DNA from 4 places in the Fusobacterium mortiferum ATCC 9817 genome. Region 1 is predicted to be linked to each of the others. Evidence: riboswitches for the same ligand, from Rfam matches in the RefSeq annotation. Region 1 holds a riboswitch; each other region holds the start of a gene.

The links. A riboswitch is a leader RNA that binds a small molecule or an ion and turns the genes downstream of it on or off. The one in region 1 is predicted to bind S-adenosylmethionine.
Region 2: it holds a riboswitch for S-adenosylmethionine, as region 1 does, so the genes downstream of both, metF (methylenetetrahydrofolate reductase [NAD(P)H]) here and metK (methionine adenosyltransferase) in region 1, are expected to answer to the same signal.
Region 3: it holds a riboswitch for S-adenosylmethionine, as region 1 does, so the genes downstream of both, FMAG_RS12205 (O-acetylhomoserine aminocarboxypropyltransferase/cysteine synthase family protein) here and metK (methionine adenosyltransferase) in region 1, are expected to answer to the same signal.
Region 4: it holds a riboswitch for S-adenosylmethionine, as region 1 does, so the genes downstream of both, FMAG_RS12680 (methionine ABC transporter ATP-binding protein) here and metK (methionine adenosyltransferase) in region 1, are expected to answer to the same signal.

What each region holds. Positions count from the first base shown of each region.
Region 1 covers NZ_GL987994.1:120,902-125,112, reverse strand. Annotated here, with positions in the region: gene FMAG_RS10275 (HpcH/HpaI aldolase/citrate lyase family protein) at 1-353, shown strand, start outside; gene citF (citrate lyase subunit alpha) at 377-1,918, shown strand; gene FMAG_RS10265 (acetate uptake transporter) at 2,032-2,703, shown strand; SAM riboswitch class I at 2,756-2,844, shown strand; gene metK (methionine adenosyltransferase) at 2,939-4,093, shown strand.
Region 2 covers NZ_GL987988.1:795,241-799,451, forward strand. Annotated here, with positions in the region: gene FMAG_RS04865 (homocysteine S-methyltransferase family protein) at 1-2,425, opposite strand, end outside; gene metF (methylenetetrahydrofolate reductase [NAD(P)H]) at 2,415-3,299, opposite strand; SAM riboswitch class I at 3,375-3,461, opposite strand; gene FMAG_RS04875 (helix-turn-helix domain-containing protein) at 3,554-4,211, shown strand, end outside.
Region 3 covers NZ_GL987994.1:548,396-552,606, forward strand. Annotated here, with positions in the region: gene FMAG_RS12190 (carbohydrate kinase family protein) at 1-378, shown strand, start outside; gene FMAG_RS12195 (ketose-bisphosphate aldolase) at 382-1,341, shown strand; gene FMAG_RS12200 (Cof-type HAD-IIB family hydrolase) at 1,395-2,198, shown strand; SAM riboswitch class I at 2,294-2,380, shown strand; gene FMAG_RS12205 (O-acetylhomoserine aminocarboxypropyltransferase/cysteine synthase family protein) at 2,457-3,737, shown strand; gene FMAG_RS12210 (ABC transporter substrate-binding protein) at 3,911-4,211, shown strand, end outside.
Region 4 covers NZ_GL987994.1:650,937-655,147, reverse strand. Annotated here, with positions in the region: gene mgtA (magnesium-translocating P-type ATPase) at 43-2,784, shown strand; SAM riboswitch class I at 2,841-2,928, shown strand; gene FMAG_RS12680 (methionine ABC transporter ATP-binding protein) at 3,005-4,039, shown strand; gene FMAG_RS12675 (methionine ABC transporter permease) at 4,020-4,211, shown strand, end outside.

The DNA.
Region 1 (4,211 bases):
CTAGAACTAAAATTATAAATGCTTGTAAGGCTTGCAAAGTTGATGCTATAGATACTCCATTTACAGACACAAACGATTATGAAGGACTTATGGCTGATACATTAAAAGCTAAGATGCTTGGATTTACAGGAAAATTAAGTATTAATCCTAGACAAATAGATACTATCCACAAAGGATATGCACCTTCTGAGGCTGAAATTACTCATGCTCAAAGAGTTATGGCTGCAAAAGAAGAAGCTGCTAAACAAGGACTTGGAGTTTTCTCATTAGATGGTAAAATGGTTGACCTTCCTATTATCAACAGAGCTATTCATACTTTAGATATGGCTAAATTAATGGGACTTATTGATTAATTATTGAGGTGAGGTGTTTTTAAATGAAAAATATTTTAGGAAGAGAGGTTCCTGATTTTATAGAAGGATATGGAAAAGTAACTCATTACAATGGGTATCTTGCTAATACAACAGGAGTGGTTAAGAAAAATTGTAATTTTAAAACTATAACCCCTGAAGATAATAAATTATATACTGATTTATCAATATTGATGGATAAGCTTCCACTTAAAGATGGTATGACTGTTTCTTTTCATCACCACTTAAGAAATGGAGACTATGTTTTAAATTTAATAATGGCTGAAATTGCTAAAAGAGGATATAAAGATATCACATTAGTTGCAAGTTCTATTTTCCCTTGTCATAAACCTGTAGTAGAATATATGGAAAAAGGAATAGTTACTCAAATATATGCTGGATATATGTCTGGACCTGTAGCTCAAGCTATATCTGAAGGTAAATTACAAAAACCTGCAGTTATGCACACTCATGGTGGAAGAGCTAGAATAATGGAAACAGGAGAAGTTGAAGTAGATATTGCTTTTGTTGCAGCTCCAACTTCTGATGAATATGGAAATATTAATGGAGTAGATGGAAAATCAGCTTGTGGAGCTTTAGGATATGCTCATTCTGATGTAGAAAATGCTAAATTAGTAGTAGCTATTACTGATAATTTAGTTCCATTTCCAAATCCTACTATAGAAATCAATCAAACTTTAATTGACTATGTTTTAGTAATAGATGCTATTGGAGATCCTAAAGGAATAGTTTCTGGAACTACTCAAATAACTAAAAATCCTATTGGTTTAAAAGTTGCAGACTTAACTGCTAAATTTATAGAGCAATCTGGATATTTAAAAGATGGTATGAGTTTTCAAACAGGAGCTGGAGGAATATCTCTTGCAGTTGCTGCTGAAGTTAAAAACTTAATGAAATCTAAAAATATTGTAGGTAGTTTTGCTGCTGGAGGAATTACTGGATATATAGTTGATATGTATAAAGAGGGATTATTTAAAGCATTATTTGATGTTCAATGTTTTGATCTAAATGCTATTAAATCAGCTAAAGAAAATCCTAATCATATAAAAATGTCTGCTTCTATGTATGCTAATGCTAATAATAAAGGTTCTGTTGTAAATAAACTTGATATAGTTATTCTCGGTGCTACTGAAATGGATACTAATTTCAATGTAAATGTTACTACTGGTTCTGATGGTATTATCATGGGGGGATCTGGAGGACACAGTGATACAGCTGCTGGTTCTAAACTTTGTATTATTGTTTCTCAACTAGTTAATGCTAGAATATCTGTTGTAAAAGATAGAATTACTACTGTAACTACTCCAGGAGAAACAGTTGATGTACTTGTTACTGAAAGAGGTATCGCTATCAATCCATTAAGAAAAGATTTAATTGAAAAATTTAAAAACTCTAATTTACCAATTAAAACTATTGAAGAGTTAAAAGAAATAGCAGAATCAATGACTGGCAAAGAAAAGCCTATAGAATTTGAAGATAGAATTGTCGCTATTGTTCAATATAGAGATGGATCAGTTGTAGATGTAGTAAGACAAATCAAGAAATAATTTTTCATTATTTTTAATTTTTTTTCATTATTTTGTTGTTTTTGATTGACAAATTTTTTAAAAATAGTTAAAATACTCCTTGTGTTATAATTATATAAATTAAGGAGAAAAAAATGAGTCAAAATAATCATGTTAAAATTGAAGTAGCAGATCCTTCAGCACTTGGACTTTTAGGACTTGCTATTGTTACTTTCGTAGCTTCAGCTAATAAATTTGGAATTGTAAGTGGAGTATCACTTGTTATTCCTTGGGCAATATTTTTAGGAGCTTTTGTACAACTTATAGCCTGTTTAAACGATATAAAACATGGGAATGTATTTGGTACTACTGCCTTTGGTGGATATGCTTTCTTTTGGTTTGGAATGGCTATGGGTTGGATGATACAACTTGGAGTATTTGGTGAAACAATGAAAGCTGCTGCTGACCCAAAAGCTTTTGGATTCGTATTTTTAGGTTATTTAATTTTTACACTATATATGACAATAGGGTCTATTGAAACTAACAAGACATTACTTATTATTTTTATCTTAATAGATTTCTTATTTATAGGATTAGCACTTTCATCTTTTGGAATAGCTTATCATTACACTCATATGTTAGCTGCTATATCAGAATTATTAATTGCTCTTATGTCATTTTATGGTTCTGCTGCAAATGTATTGAATAAAACTTTTGGAAGAGAATTTTTACCACTTGGAAAACCATTAGGAATATTTAGAAATAGTGAAAGAAATAATATACAATTAGATAAATCTCCTATCTCAGTAGAGATATTTAATAAATAATTATTGACTTTTTTAGTATTTAATGATATAATATTTTGTAAATTTAAAATGTAGACCATCAAGAGAGATTGAGGGACTGGCCCTATGACATCTCAGCAACCTGCTTTTACAAGTGTGGTGCTAACTCCTGATAGATGGATGAGAAACTTGGACTTGACTTATGAGCCCTTCATCTATCTAGGTGAAGGGATTTTTTATTAATATTTTTGTTTAATTTTTAGGAGGAAAATAAAAAATGAAAAATTTAACTTATTTTACATCTGAATTCGTATCACCTGGACACCCTGATAAAGTATCTGACCAAATATCTGATGCTGTATTAGATGCTTGTCTTGCTGATGACCCTAGTTCAAGAGTAGCTTGTGAAGTTTTCTGTACTACTGGACAAGTTATTGTTGGTGGGGAGATTACTACTTCTACTTATATTGATATCCAAGATATAGTTAGAAAAAAGATAGATGAAATTGGATATAGAGAAGGAATGGGATTTGACTCTAACTGTGGTGTTTTAAACGCCATACATGCTCAATCACCTGATATCGCTATGGGAGTAGATGTTGGTGGAGCTGGAGACCAAGGAATAATGTTTGGTGGAGCTGTAAAAGAAACTCCAGAACTTATGCCACTTGCTTTAGTTTTAGCTAGAGAAATTCTTGTAAGATTAACTAAAATGACTAGAAGTAAAGAATTAGCATGGGCTAGACCTGATGCTAAGGCTCAAGTAACTTTAGCTTATGATGAAAATGGAAAGATTGACCACGTTGATACAATAGTACTATCTGTACAACACAATCCTGATGTAACTCAAGAGCAAATAAAAGCTGATGTTAAAGAGAAAGTAATAAGACCTGTACTTGAAGCATATAATTTAAATCCAGCTGATGTTAAAAAATATCATATCAATCCAACTGGAAGATTCGTTATAGGAGGACCACACGGAGATACAGGACTTACTGGAAGAAAAATCATAGTAGATACTTATGGTGGATACTTCAGACATGGTGGAGGAGCATTCTCAGGAAAAGACCCTTCAAAAGTTGACAGATCAGCAGCTTATGCAGCAAGATGGGTAGCTAAAAACATAGTAGCAGCAGATTTAGCAGATAAATGTGAAGTACAATTATCTTATGCAATAGGAGTAGTAGAACCTACATCAGTAAAAGTAGATACATTTGGAACAGGAAAAGTAAGTGAGATAGAGCTTGCTGAAGCTGTTAAAAAAGTATTTGATTTAACACCAAGAGGAATAGAAAAATCATTAGAATTAAGAAGTGGAAAATTCAAATATCAAGACTTAGCAGCATTTGGACATATTGGAAGAACTGACTTAGATATTCCTTGGGAAAAAACAAATAAAGTTGAAGAATTAAAAGCTATATTAAATAAATAGTAAAATTTGAAGAAGTTATGAGATTATATACTATAATTTTATAACTTCTTTTTTTATTTATTAAAATTAAAAATATTTTTTCAAAAAAATATTGACTTTTTTTTAAAAAAGGTGTATT
Region 2 (4,211 bases), on a different contig from region 1:
ATCTTAGAGCTGTATGGAGAGGAGAGGTAGTAGCACCAGCTATAAGTATAAGAGTTTTCATACTGTTTTCTTGAAAATATTTTAAGACTTTTTCCATCTCTTTTAAAGATGGAGTAATAAGCCCACTTAAAGTGATTATATCTACATTTTGTTCTTTAGCAGTTGAAAGTATAGTTTCCTTAGGAACCATAACACCTAAATCTATTATTTCATAGCCATTGCACTTAAGAACTGTTCCTACAATATTTTTCCCAATATCATGCACATCTCCCTCAACAGTTGCCATTAAGATTTTTCCTTTAGCTTTAACTTTCTCATCACTTTTTAAATGAGGGGTAATTATATTTACAGCTTTATTCATTGTTTCTGATGAACGAATAAGCTGAGGAAGGTAAACCTCTCCCTTCTCAAAAAGTACTCCTAATTTTTTCATACCTTCCATTAAGATATTTTGGATAATATCTAGAGGAGAGTAAATTTTAAGAGCAGAGTTTATATCATTTATAAATTCAGGAGTTTCTCCAAATATTAGAGCATTCTCAATACACTGTTCTAAAGTGAGCTCCTCTTTTATAACTACCTCTTTTTTTCTTTGGATATGTAGATTTAATATCTGTTCTAGGCTACTCTCTTCTCCAAATATTAAATCTCTCAAAATCTTCTTATCTTCTAAAGAGAGAATAGGTGGATTTTCATTTGGATTTAAGATGGCAAAATTTAATCCCCTATTTTTACCCTCTTCTAAAAAGATAGAGTGTAACCCTGCTCTTAAATCATTATTTCCTCTAAAAGCAAAGGAAAGATTACTAAGCCCCCCAATGATACCTACACCTTTAAAATTTTTTCTAATCCATTCACAAGCTTTTAAGAAATTTAGACCATTATATCTATCACTTTCCATTCCTGTTCCAATAGTTAAGATATTTAAGTCAAATATAATATCTGAGTTGCTATACCCTATCTCTTTCAGAATAGAGTAAGCTCTACTGCATATCTCTATTTTTCTCTCGTAACTAACTCCTTGCCCTTTCTCATCAAAAGCCATAACTACCACAGAGGCTCCATATTTTTTTATTACCTGAGCTTTTTTTCTAAACTCCTCTTCTCCCTCTTTTAAGCTAATAGAATTAACAATAGATTTTCCAGCTATATTTTTAAGCCCAGTTTCTATTACTTCAAAATCTGAAGAGTCAATCATTATTGGAATTTTAGATACAAATCTATCATTTTGTATAACTATTAGAAAATTTTTCATCTCAATTTTAGATTCAAATAATCCGTCGTCCATATTGATATCTATAACTTTTGCTCCATTTTCTATCTGTTTTTTAGCTATCTCTAAAGCTTTGATGTAATTTTTATCAGCTATTAGATTTTTGAAAATTTTAGAACCAGCTACATTATTTTTCTCTCCAACATCAACAAATTTATCATTAAAATAAAGGATTTCATTTCCTGAAAGAAAACCCTCTAATTTAAAATTTTCCTCAAATTTTCTTGGAGCTCTATTTTTAACTAAATTAGCTATACTTTTTATATGTTCAAAGGTAGTTCCACAGCACCCACCTAAGATATTAACCTCTTGGTTATCCACTAACTCTTTTAAATAGTTAGCTGTGATATCTGGAGATTCAAGATACTCTCCATCTTCATTTGGAAGACCAGCATTTGGATATAGAGAGATAGGTTTTTTTGTAAATTTACCAAGCTTTTTAGTAAGAGGAATAAGTTCTTTAGCACCAAAAGAGCAGTTAAATCCATAGGAGATAATACTCTCTCTATCTAAGGCAACTATAAGGGATTCTATACTTTGCCCAGTAAAGATTTTTCCCTCTTTATTAACAGTGGCAGAAATCATAATAGGAAGATTTATATTTTTTCTTTTCATTACCTCTTCAGCACTTATAACAGCACACTTAGCATTTAAACCATCAAATATAGTTTCAATAAGTAGTATATCTACTCCACCATCTATCAATCCTTCAATTTGTTCACTGTATGCTTCCTTGAGATAATCAAATTCTAAATCTCTATCATAGGGATTTTTTCCACTAGGAATAGTAAGAGTTTTATTTGTAGGACCTATTGAACCAGCTATATAGATTTTTTTCTCACTAGTAGTGGTTACCTCTTTGGCAAGTTCGGCACTTCTTTTAGCTATCTCATATGCTCTCTCTGAAAACCCATACTCATTTAGAGAGATTTTATTACAGTTAAAAGAGTTTGTTTCAATAATATCAGCTCCAGCTTCAATATATTTTAAATGAATATCTTTTATTATATCAGGACGAGTGATATTTAAAATCTCGTTACAACCTTTTTTACCGAGATAATCATCAGAGTTTAAGTTATATTTTTGAATAGCAGTTCCCATAGCTCCATCTAATACTAAAATTCTTTTCTGTAACTCTTTTTTAATATCCATAATTTTCATCTCTCTTTCTTAAAATATTTCCAATATTTTCCATTATTTTTTTAGAAGCTTCCACTCTGTTCATTGTGTATATGTGTATTCCTGCTATATCATCAGAGATAAGCTCTATTATCTGTTCCATAGCATAAGCAATTCCTGCTTCTCTCATAGCTATTGGATTATCTTCATATCTATCTAATATCCTTTTCAATTTTTCAGGGATACTACAACCACACATAGAGGTAATTCTTCTGATTTGTTTACCATTTGTTATGGGCATAACTCCTGCTATCAGTGGAGTTTTTATATTAAGCTTTCCCAATTTTTCTTTAAATTCATAAAACTTTTCATTTTCAAAAAATATCTGTGAGATAAGGAAGTCAGTTCCACTATCTACTTTAGTCTTTAAATTGAATAGATCTAATAAATCATTTGTTTCTTGGTGACCTTCTGGATAAAAAGCTCCTCCAATAGAAAAATCTCCATATTCTTTAATGTATTTTATCAAATCATTAGCATGAGAAAACTCACCTATTTTATTTTCACACTCTTGTGGAATATCTCCTCTTAAAGCCATAATATTTTCTATATTATTTTTATTTAAATCTTTCAATATCTCATCAATCTCTTTTTTTGTTGCTCCTATACAAGTCAAATGAGCAAGAGCTTCTATATTATTTATATTTTTTATTTTAGAAGCAATATCTACAGTGTTTCTTCTAGTACTTCCACCAGCTCCATAAGTAACACTCATAAAGTCTGGTTTTAAAAGAGAAAGCTCATCTATAACTTCATAAACTTTTTCAAGAGTATATATTTTGTTAGGTGGAAATACCTCAAAAGAGATAGTAGGTTGTTTCTGTTTAAATAGTTCTTTTATTTTCATATTTTCCTCCAAGTGTTTTATAATAAAAAAACTTCCTTTATCTGATAGATAAAAGAAGTTAAAAACTTTATACTATTACCATCTATCAGGAATTAGCACCACACCATAAGGTAGGTTGCTGAGATATCACAAGGCCTGTCCTTCAATCTCTCTCTATGGATTTATTTTGTCAATTTTATCATAATAATATCTCTGTGTCAACAATAACTTGATTGTCCTTCAAAAAAATGATTTAATAGTAGTGGGGGGATATAATGAGTTTAAATAGAAAAGAGTTAGATATTCTTGAAGAGTTAAGTAGAGAAGAAAAATTGACATTGGGATATCTTTCTGAAAAATATGAAGTAAGTGAGAGAAATATAAGATATAGTATTGATAACTTAAATTATTATTTAACAAAGTTTTCTTTTCAAGAGATAGGAATAAAAAAAGGGGAATTAAACTGGCGAAGTAGTAGAGAGAGGTTAGAGGAGTTTATACAAAGCATTGATATAGATAACTATATTTTCTCGAAAGAAGAGAGAGAAAATTATATTTTAATAAAGTATTTATTCAGTGAAAATACTACTATAACAGAGATAGAAAAATATCTAAAAGTAAGCCGTCCTACAATAAAAAAGGATATAATCTCTCTTAATGAGTACCTTAAAGAGTTTGAGTTAGAGTTTGTAAGAGAGGAAAATGGAATAAATATAAAGGGAAAAGAGAAGAAATTACGTCATCTCAAACTTTTAAAACTTTTAGAGTATTTGGATATAAAAGATAATAAAATAATATTCTTATCTAAGATATATCTTACAGAAAAAGAGGAGTTAGAAGTAATAAAAAAATATGTAGGAAAAATAGATACAACTCTTTTTTACAATTTGCTTTTTAAAATAGAGAAAGCTTTAAGTGTAAAATTTGATAAAC
Region 3 (4,211 bases), 430 kb from region 1:
CTTGTATGTTCTGAAGATTTTGCAAAGGATTATTGTGGTATAAATAAAATAGATGAGGATAATTTCTTGGAAGTTCTTCTAAAATTGAAAGAACTAAACAAAAACACTATAATAGTTACTTTAGGAGAAAGAGGAGCTATTATGGAAGAGAATGGAAAAGTAAGAAAGTTTAAGGCTTTTAAAACGAAAGCAATTGATACAACAGGAGCTGGAGATATTTTCCATGGAGCTTTTGTATATGGATTGAGCAATGGTTTTTCAATTGAAAAAAATATAGAATTTGCTTCTGCATGTGCTTCATTGTCGGTAGAAAAATTAGGTGGAAGAAACTCTATTCCTGAAATAGAAGAGGTATTAGAGAGAATAAAAAGGGGTTAATAAATGAAAAAATATAGCTATAAAGAATTAGGATTAGAAAATACTAGAGAAATGTTTAAAAGAGCAAATGAAGGTGGATACTCAATACCTGCTTTCAACTTTTGTAATATGGAACAATTACAAGCTATTTTAGAAGCTTGTGTAGAAACAGATAGTGATGTAATACTTCAAATATCTGCAAGTGCAAGGAAATATATAGGAAAAGAACTTTTACCACTAATGATAAAAGGAGCGATAGAGGAGATTAGAGCAAAAGGTTCAAAAATATCAGTTGCACTTAATTTAGACCATGGAAAAGAAGTAGATATGATAAAAGAGTGTTTAGATTATGGTTTTTCATCAGTAATGATAGATGCTTCAAAATATGAGTTTGAAAAAAATGTGGAGATAACAAAATCTGTTGTGAAATTGGCAAAAGAGTATGATGCTTCTGTTGAAGGAGAGATAGGAATTATTTCGGGAGTAGAAGATGAACATAGTTCAGATGATTCTCATTTTACTAGACCTAAAGAAGCTATTGAATTTATAGAAAAAACAGGAGTAGATTCTTTAGCAATAGCAATAGGAACTGCTCATGGAGCACATAAATTTAAACCAGGAGAAGACCCTAAACTAAGATTGGATATTTTAGAAGAGATTAAAGAAAAAATAGGTTCTTACCCAATAGTATTACATGGTTCTTCATCTGTACCTCAAGAATATATAAAAAAATTTAAAGAATTTGGTGGAGAAGTAAAAGATGCTATTGGAATTCCAGATGAAGAATTGAAAAAAGCTTCAAAATCAATTGTTACAAAAATAAATGTAGATACTGATGGAAGATTAGTATTTACTAGTTGCTTAAGAGAAAATCTTAAAAATAATCCAAAAGAGATGGATTTAAAGAAAATTTTAGAATATCCAAGAGAAGAAATGAAAAAATTCTATAGTGAGAAAATAAGAAATATATTTAAAACAAATTAAAGTTTAAAAGGTAGCCAAAAGGTTACCTTTTTTAATAAAGGGAGGGGAAATGATTGAGATATAAGATAGTTGTATCTGACTTAGATGGGACATTATTAAACTCACAGCATAGAATAAGTGACTATACAGTAAGTACAATAAGAAAACTTGAAAAAAAAGGAATAAAGTTTGTAATAGCTACAGGTAGACACTATGAAGATGCCAAATATTTCTTTAACCAAATTGGAGTGGCAAAATATTTAATTTCAGGAAATGGTTCATTTATTCATAGTGAAAATTGGAATGAGATAGGGAGAGAAAGCATAGATAGAAAATTAATAAAAACACTATTAGAATTAGAGGTTGAAGAGGGAACTTCGAGAAGTATTTATAAGGGAAAAGATTGGTATACTGATAGAATAGTGCAAGATTATATTGATTTTCATAAAGAATCAAAATATTCTCCTCAAATATCCAATTTAGATAAATTTAAAAATGTGGAAGCTGAAAAGATATTTTTTATAAATCCTAATAGAAAAGTTATAGAAAAATTAGAGAAAAAAATGAAAAATTTAGAATTAGATAAGTATTTAAATATTGCTACTTCTCAACCTACTTGTTTAGAAATAATGAGTAAAAAAGCAAATAAAGGGGAAGCATTAAAAACATTATTAAAATACGAAAATATAGATTTTAAAGAAATAATCTCTTTTGGAGCTGCTTTAAATGATAAAGAAATGTTAGAAAATTCTGGAATGGGAATAATAATGGGAAATGGGGATAAAAGATTAAAAGAGATTTTAAAAGAGTGTAAAGTTATTGGAAGTTCAGATGAAGATGCTGCAGCTAAATTTTTAGAAAATCTTTTTGACTTATAGAAGAGTTAAAAAGTATAAAATTTTTATAGAAAAAATTATTGACAAAAGAAAAGTAAAGGTATATAATCATTTTCAACAAAGAAATAAAAAATAAAAAACCATCAAGAGAAACCGAGAGACTGGCTCTATGACGTTTCAGCAACCTATCAAAAGATGTGGTGCTAATTCCAGACAGATGGCTGATATTAAAGTATATCAATCTCTATTACTTGATGGTAATAGAGATTTTTTTTATATAAACAAAACAGGAGGGATTTTATGAGCAGAGAGGAATTTAAAATTGAAACACAACTTGTACAAGGGAGTGGAGAGTTTACTGAGGGGCAACCAAGAGTATATCCAATATATCAGACTACAACTTATGACTACAACTCTCCAGAGGTTTTAGCAGAGCTATTTGACTTAAAAAGAGATGGGTATATGTATTCAAGAATAGGAAATCCAACAGTTACAGCCTTTGAAGAAAAGATAGCACAGCTAGAAAAAGGTGTGGGAGCTTTGGCACTAGCTTCAGGACAAGCAGCCAATGTAACAGCTATTTTGAATATATGTGGTTGCGGTGACCATATAGTATCTCTAGCAACTATATATGGGGGAACAGCTAATCTATTTAAATCTACCTTGAAAAAGTATGGAATAACTGCTACTTTTGTTTCTCCAGAGGCTTCAGAAGAGGAGATAAAGACAGCTTTTCAAGAGAATACAAAGGTGCTTTTTGGAGAAACTTTGGGAAATCCAGAGATGAATGTAATAGATTTTGAAAAGCTTGTGAGAGTAGGGAAAGAGAAGGGAGTTCCTGTTATAGTAGATAACACTCTAGCTTCTCCATATCTATGTAATCCTATTGAATATGGAGTAAATATAGTAACTCATTCAGCTACAAAATATATAGATGGGCAAGGGGCAGCATTGGGTGGAGTTATTGTAGATGGTGGAAATTTTAATTGGGACAATGGAAAGTTTCCAGACCTTGTAGAGCCAGATTCAGCTTACCATAACTTAAGTTATTGGAAAGATTTTGGAAAAGCTGCATATATAACAAGGGCTAGGGTAACTTTATTGAGAGATTTTGGAGCTTGTCTAAATCCTTTTAATGCTTTTCTTTTCTTGAGAGGATTGGAAACACTACATCTAAGAATGGAAAGACATAGTGAAAATGCTTTAAAAGTTGCAAAATTTTTAGAAAATCATGAGAAGATAGAGTGGGTAAATTATCCTAAGTTAGAGAGCAGTTATTCATATGAAAATGCTAAAAAGTATCTACCTAAAGGGGGAAGTGGAGTTATATTACTAGGTGTCAAAGGTGGAAGAGAGGGAGCAGAGAGATTTATAAAGGAGCTTACTTGGATAAGAAGTGTAATTCACGTGGGAGATTCTCGTACTTGTGTATTACATCCAGCTAGTACAACACATAGACAACTATCAGAAGAGGACCAAATAAAAGCTGGTGTTTTACCTGAAGCAGTTAGATTGAATGTGGGAATAGAAAATGTAGAGGATATATTGAAAGATATAGCTAGAGCCTTAGAAAATATATAATAAAATAGAAGAGGGAACTATTGTAACTTAAGGGTTTACATTAGTTCCTTTTTATTTTGTTTTTAAAAAGATAAAAAGGTAAGTTTTAAGTATAAAATAGCATAAAATAGTATTGATAAAAAAGAAGGTATAAGGTATTCTCTTATTAAGAAAAAAAATAAGGAGGGAGTAAAATGAAAAAATTATTTTTAGGATTAATTGGAATTATGATGTCTATATTTTTAATAGGTTGTGGAGGAGAAAAGGAAGTAGAAACTACTGAAAATACAAAAAAATTGACAGTATATTGTCCACATCCATTAGAATTTATAGATCCATTGGTAAAAGAGTTTGAAGTAAAATATGGAGTATCAGTAGAGGTAATAGCAGCAGGAACTGGAGAATTAATGAAGAGAATCGAATCAGAAAAGGATAATCCATTAGCTGATGTACTATGGGGAGGAACTATAACAACAGTAGAGCCAATAAAAGATT
Region 4 (4,211 bases), 530 kb from region 1:
TGTTTAAGATTTAAAGATATTTTAAAATTAAGGAGGATAGCAATGAAAAAATTTAAAAACATTAATAAAACCGAAATCAACTCAAGAAATCTAAAAGATGAAGAAAACAAAAAAATAAGAGTGTACTCTTCTCTAGGAACAGAGGAGTTACTAAAAAAATTAGATACATCTTTAGAGGGAGTTACTAAGGAACAAGCTGAAAAAAGCTTAGATATATTTGGAAAGAATATAATAACTCATGGAAAGAAAAAATCTTTCTTCAAAAAAATAGTAGAGGCTTTTGTAAATCCTTTTACAGCTGTACTTTTCTGTCTAGCTCTTGTATCTACTGTTACTGATATGATTATTCCTTGGTACAGCAACACTCCAGAAGATTTTTCTCCTATTACAGTAATCATTATCACTACTATGGTTACTATCTCTGGATTATTACGTTTTATTCAAGAGGAAAAAAGTAATAATGCTGCTGAAAGCTTATCTGCTATGATAACTACTACTACTTCAGTTAAAAGATTTGGAGAAAATAAAAAGGAGATTCCTTTAGAAGATGTAGTAATCGGAGATATAGTTTATCTTGCTGCTGGGGATATTATCCCTGCTGATTTAAGAATAATTGAGTGTAAAGACTTCTTTATCAGCCAATCTTCTCTAACAGGTGAGAGTGAGCCAGTAGAGAAAAAAGCTCAAATTATACTAGATGATAAACTTGCTGTAACAGAGTTAAATAACATAGCTTTTATGGGAAGCAATGTTATCAGTGGCTCAGCTATTGGAGTTGTTATCTCTACTGGAGATAATACACTTCTTGGTTCTATATCTAAAACTTTAGTATCAGATGAAAAAATTGAATCTAGTTTCGAAAAAGGTGTCAATTCTGTTTCATGGTTGCTTATCCGTTTTATGATGGTAATGGTTCCTATTGTATTCTTTGTAAATGGATTTACAAAAGGAAGCTGGGTACAAGCTCTACTATTTGCCATCTCAATAGCTGTAGGACTTACTCCAGAGATGTTACCTATGATAGTTACAACTTGTCTAGCTAAAGGTGCTGTATCTATGGCTAAAAAGAAAACTATTGTTAAAAATCTTAATTCTATTCAAAACTTTGGTTCAATGGATATCCTTTGTACAGATAAGACAGGAACTATCACTTTAGACAAGGTAGTTCTAGAGTATCATATGGACGTACATGGAAATGAAAATAATAGAGTATTGCGTCATGCTTTTTTAAATAGCTGGTTTCAAACAGGATTAAAAAATCTATTAGATTTATCTATCATTGAAAAAACTCATGAAGAAGGAGAAAAGGATAGTTCTCTTTTAGAATTAGAAAAGATATATACAAAAGTTGATGAGATTCCTTTTGACTTTTCTCGTCGTCGTATGACTGTAGTGGTAGAAGATAAATCAGGAAAAAGACAGATGATAACTAAAGGTGCTGTTGAAGAGATGTTATCTATTTGTAAATATACAGAGTTTAAAGGTGAGATAGTTTTACTTACTGATGAGATAAAAGAGGAAGTTTTAAAAACTGTTGAAAAATTCAATGAAGACGGACTTCGTGTTATTGCTCTTGCTCAAAAAACTAATCCATCTCCTGTGGATAGTTTTGGAGTAAAAGATGAAGTAGATATGGTACTTATGGGATATCTTGCTTTCTTAGACCCACCTAAACCTACAACTGCTAAGGCTATTGCTGCTCTAAAAGAGTATGGTGTAAGAACTAAGGTTCTAACTGGAGATAATGATAAAGTTACTAAAAGTATTTGTGGAAAAGTTGGACTTAATAGTAAAAATATTTTACTTGGCTCAGATATAGATAATATGAGTGATGAAGAACTTTCAACTGTTATTGAAAAGGTAGATATCTTTGCAAAACTATCTCCTATGCAAAAAACTAGAATTGTTCAAATCTTAAAAGAGAATGGACATACAGTTGGATTTATGGGAGATGGAATAAATGATGCTGCTGCTATGAAAGAGGCAGATATAGGAATATCTGTTGATACAGCTGTGGATATAGCTAAGGAATCTGCTGATATAATCTTACTTGAAAAAGATTTAATGGTATTAGAAGAGGGAATTATAGAGGGACGTAAAACTTATGCTAATATGATTAAGTATATTAAGATGACTGCTTCATCTAACTTTGGTAATATGTTTTCAGTATTAGCTGCTAGTGCTTTCTTACCATTTTTACCAATGATGAGCATACACTTAATTCTATTAAATCTAATCTATGACCTATCTTGTACTGCTATCCCTTGGGATAATGTAGATAAAGAGTTTTTAAAAATTCCTAGAAAATGGGAAGCAAGCTCTATTGGAAAATTTATGTTATGGATAGGACCTACTAGTTCTATATTTGATATAACTACATACTTATTGATGTATTTTGTAATCTGTCCTATGTTTGTATCGAATGGAGTGCTATACAACTCTATCCCAGTTGAGCAAGAAACATTGAGAGCAGCTTATGAAGCTATGTTCCAAACAGGTTGGTTTATTGAATCTATGTGGTCGCAAACTCTAGTTATCCATATGATAAGAACTCCAAAAATTCCTTTTATTCAAAGTATAACTTCTTTACCTGTAACTGTACTTACAATGTTAGGAATTTTAATTGTTTCAATAATTCCATATACTCCTTTAGGAAATCTATTAGGATTAACTCAATTACCACTTATCTATTGGTTCTTCTTAATCCTAACAATAGTAGGATATATGCTACTAGTTACACTAGTTAAAAAACAGTATATCAAAAAATATAGAGAATTATTATAAAAAAATATTGACAAAATAGTATTCTCAGGTATATAATTACCCCAACAACAAAAAACAAACCATCAAGAGAAACCGAGAGACTGGCTCTATGACGTTTCAGCAACCTATCTTATAGATGTGGTGCTAATTCCAGACAGATGGAAGATACTAATTTTGTATCCAACTCTATTACTTGATGGTAATAGAGTTTTTTTTATAATTTTTTTCTAGGGAGGATTTTATGATTGAACTAAAGAACATCAGCAAGACTTACTATGACAATGGAAAAAAAGTAGAGGCATTGAAAAATATCAATCTCTCTTTTAATCCTGGGGAAATCGTAGGGATTATAGGATACTCTGGAGCAGGTAAAAGTACACTACTCAGATGTATAAATCTCTTAGAACCACCCACTACTGGAGAAGTTATCATTAATGGAGTCACACTAAATACTCTAAATGATAAAGAACTTCGAGAAATTAGAAAAAAAATAGGAATGATATTTCAACACTTTAATCTAATGAAAAGTAGAACCATCTCTAAAAATATCTCCTATCCATTAAAGGGAAGTAACTTATCTAAAAAGGAGATAGATTTAAGAGTAGAGGAGTTACTTGAACTAGTTAACTTAAAAGAGAAAAAGGAGAATTATCCATCTCAACTATCTGGAGGACAAAAACAGAGAGTAGGTATAGCAAGAGCTCTTGCTAATAAACCAGATATAATTCTGTGTGATGAAGCTACTTCTGCTCTAGACCCTGAAACTACAATTTCTATTCTGAAGCTTCTAAAAAAAGTTAATCAAGAATTAGGAGTTACAATTATCCTAATAACACATCAAATGGAGGTAATAAAAGAAATATGTGATAGAGTTATAGTTATGGAAGATGGAGAAATTAAGGAACAAGGAGATATTGTAGAAGTATTTTCAAGACCAAAAGCTGACATTACAAAAAAATTTCTTTCTACAATATTTAATAGTAAAAAAATATCTGAATATCTTGAAAATCTACCCTCAAAACCTGATGAGCATTTTATAAAGCTATCATATATAGGTGAAAATGCTGAGGAAGCTTATATTTCAAAAATTTCTAGGGAATTGGATATAGATGCTAGTATTCTTTTTGGTAATATTGAAATTATTAAAGGAACATCTATTGGAAATCTCATTGTTAAATTTGAAGGAAGTGAAGAAAAGGTTTCAAATGCTATAAACTACTTAAACCAAAACAATATAGATACGGAGGTTTTAAAAAATGTTGGAATTTGCATATAAATATTTAGAAAATGTAATATACTATCGTGAAGAACTTTATACAGCACTTGGAGAAACAATTATAATGGTATTTATAGCTGGTATAATTTCCACTCTCATTGGTATAATTTTAGGAATAGCCCTAGCTGTTACTAAAAAAAATGGTATTTTAGAAAATACCTTTATAAATACA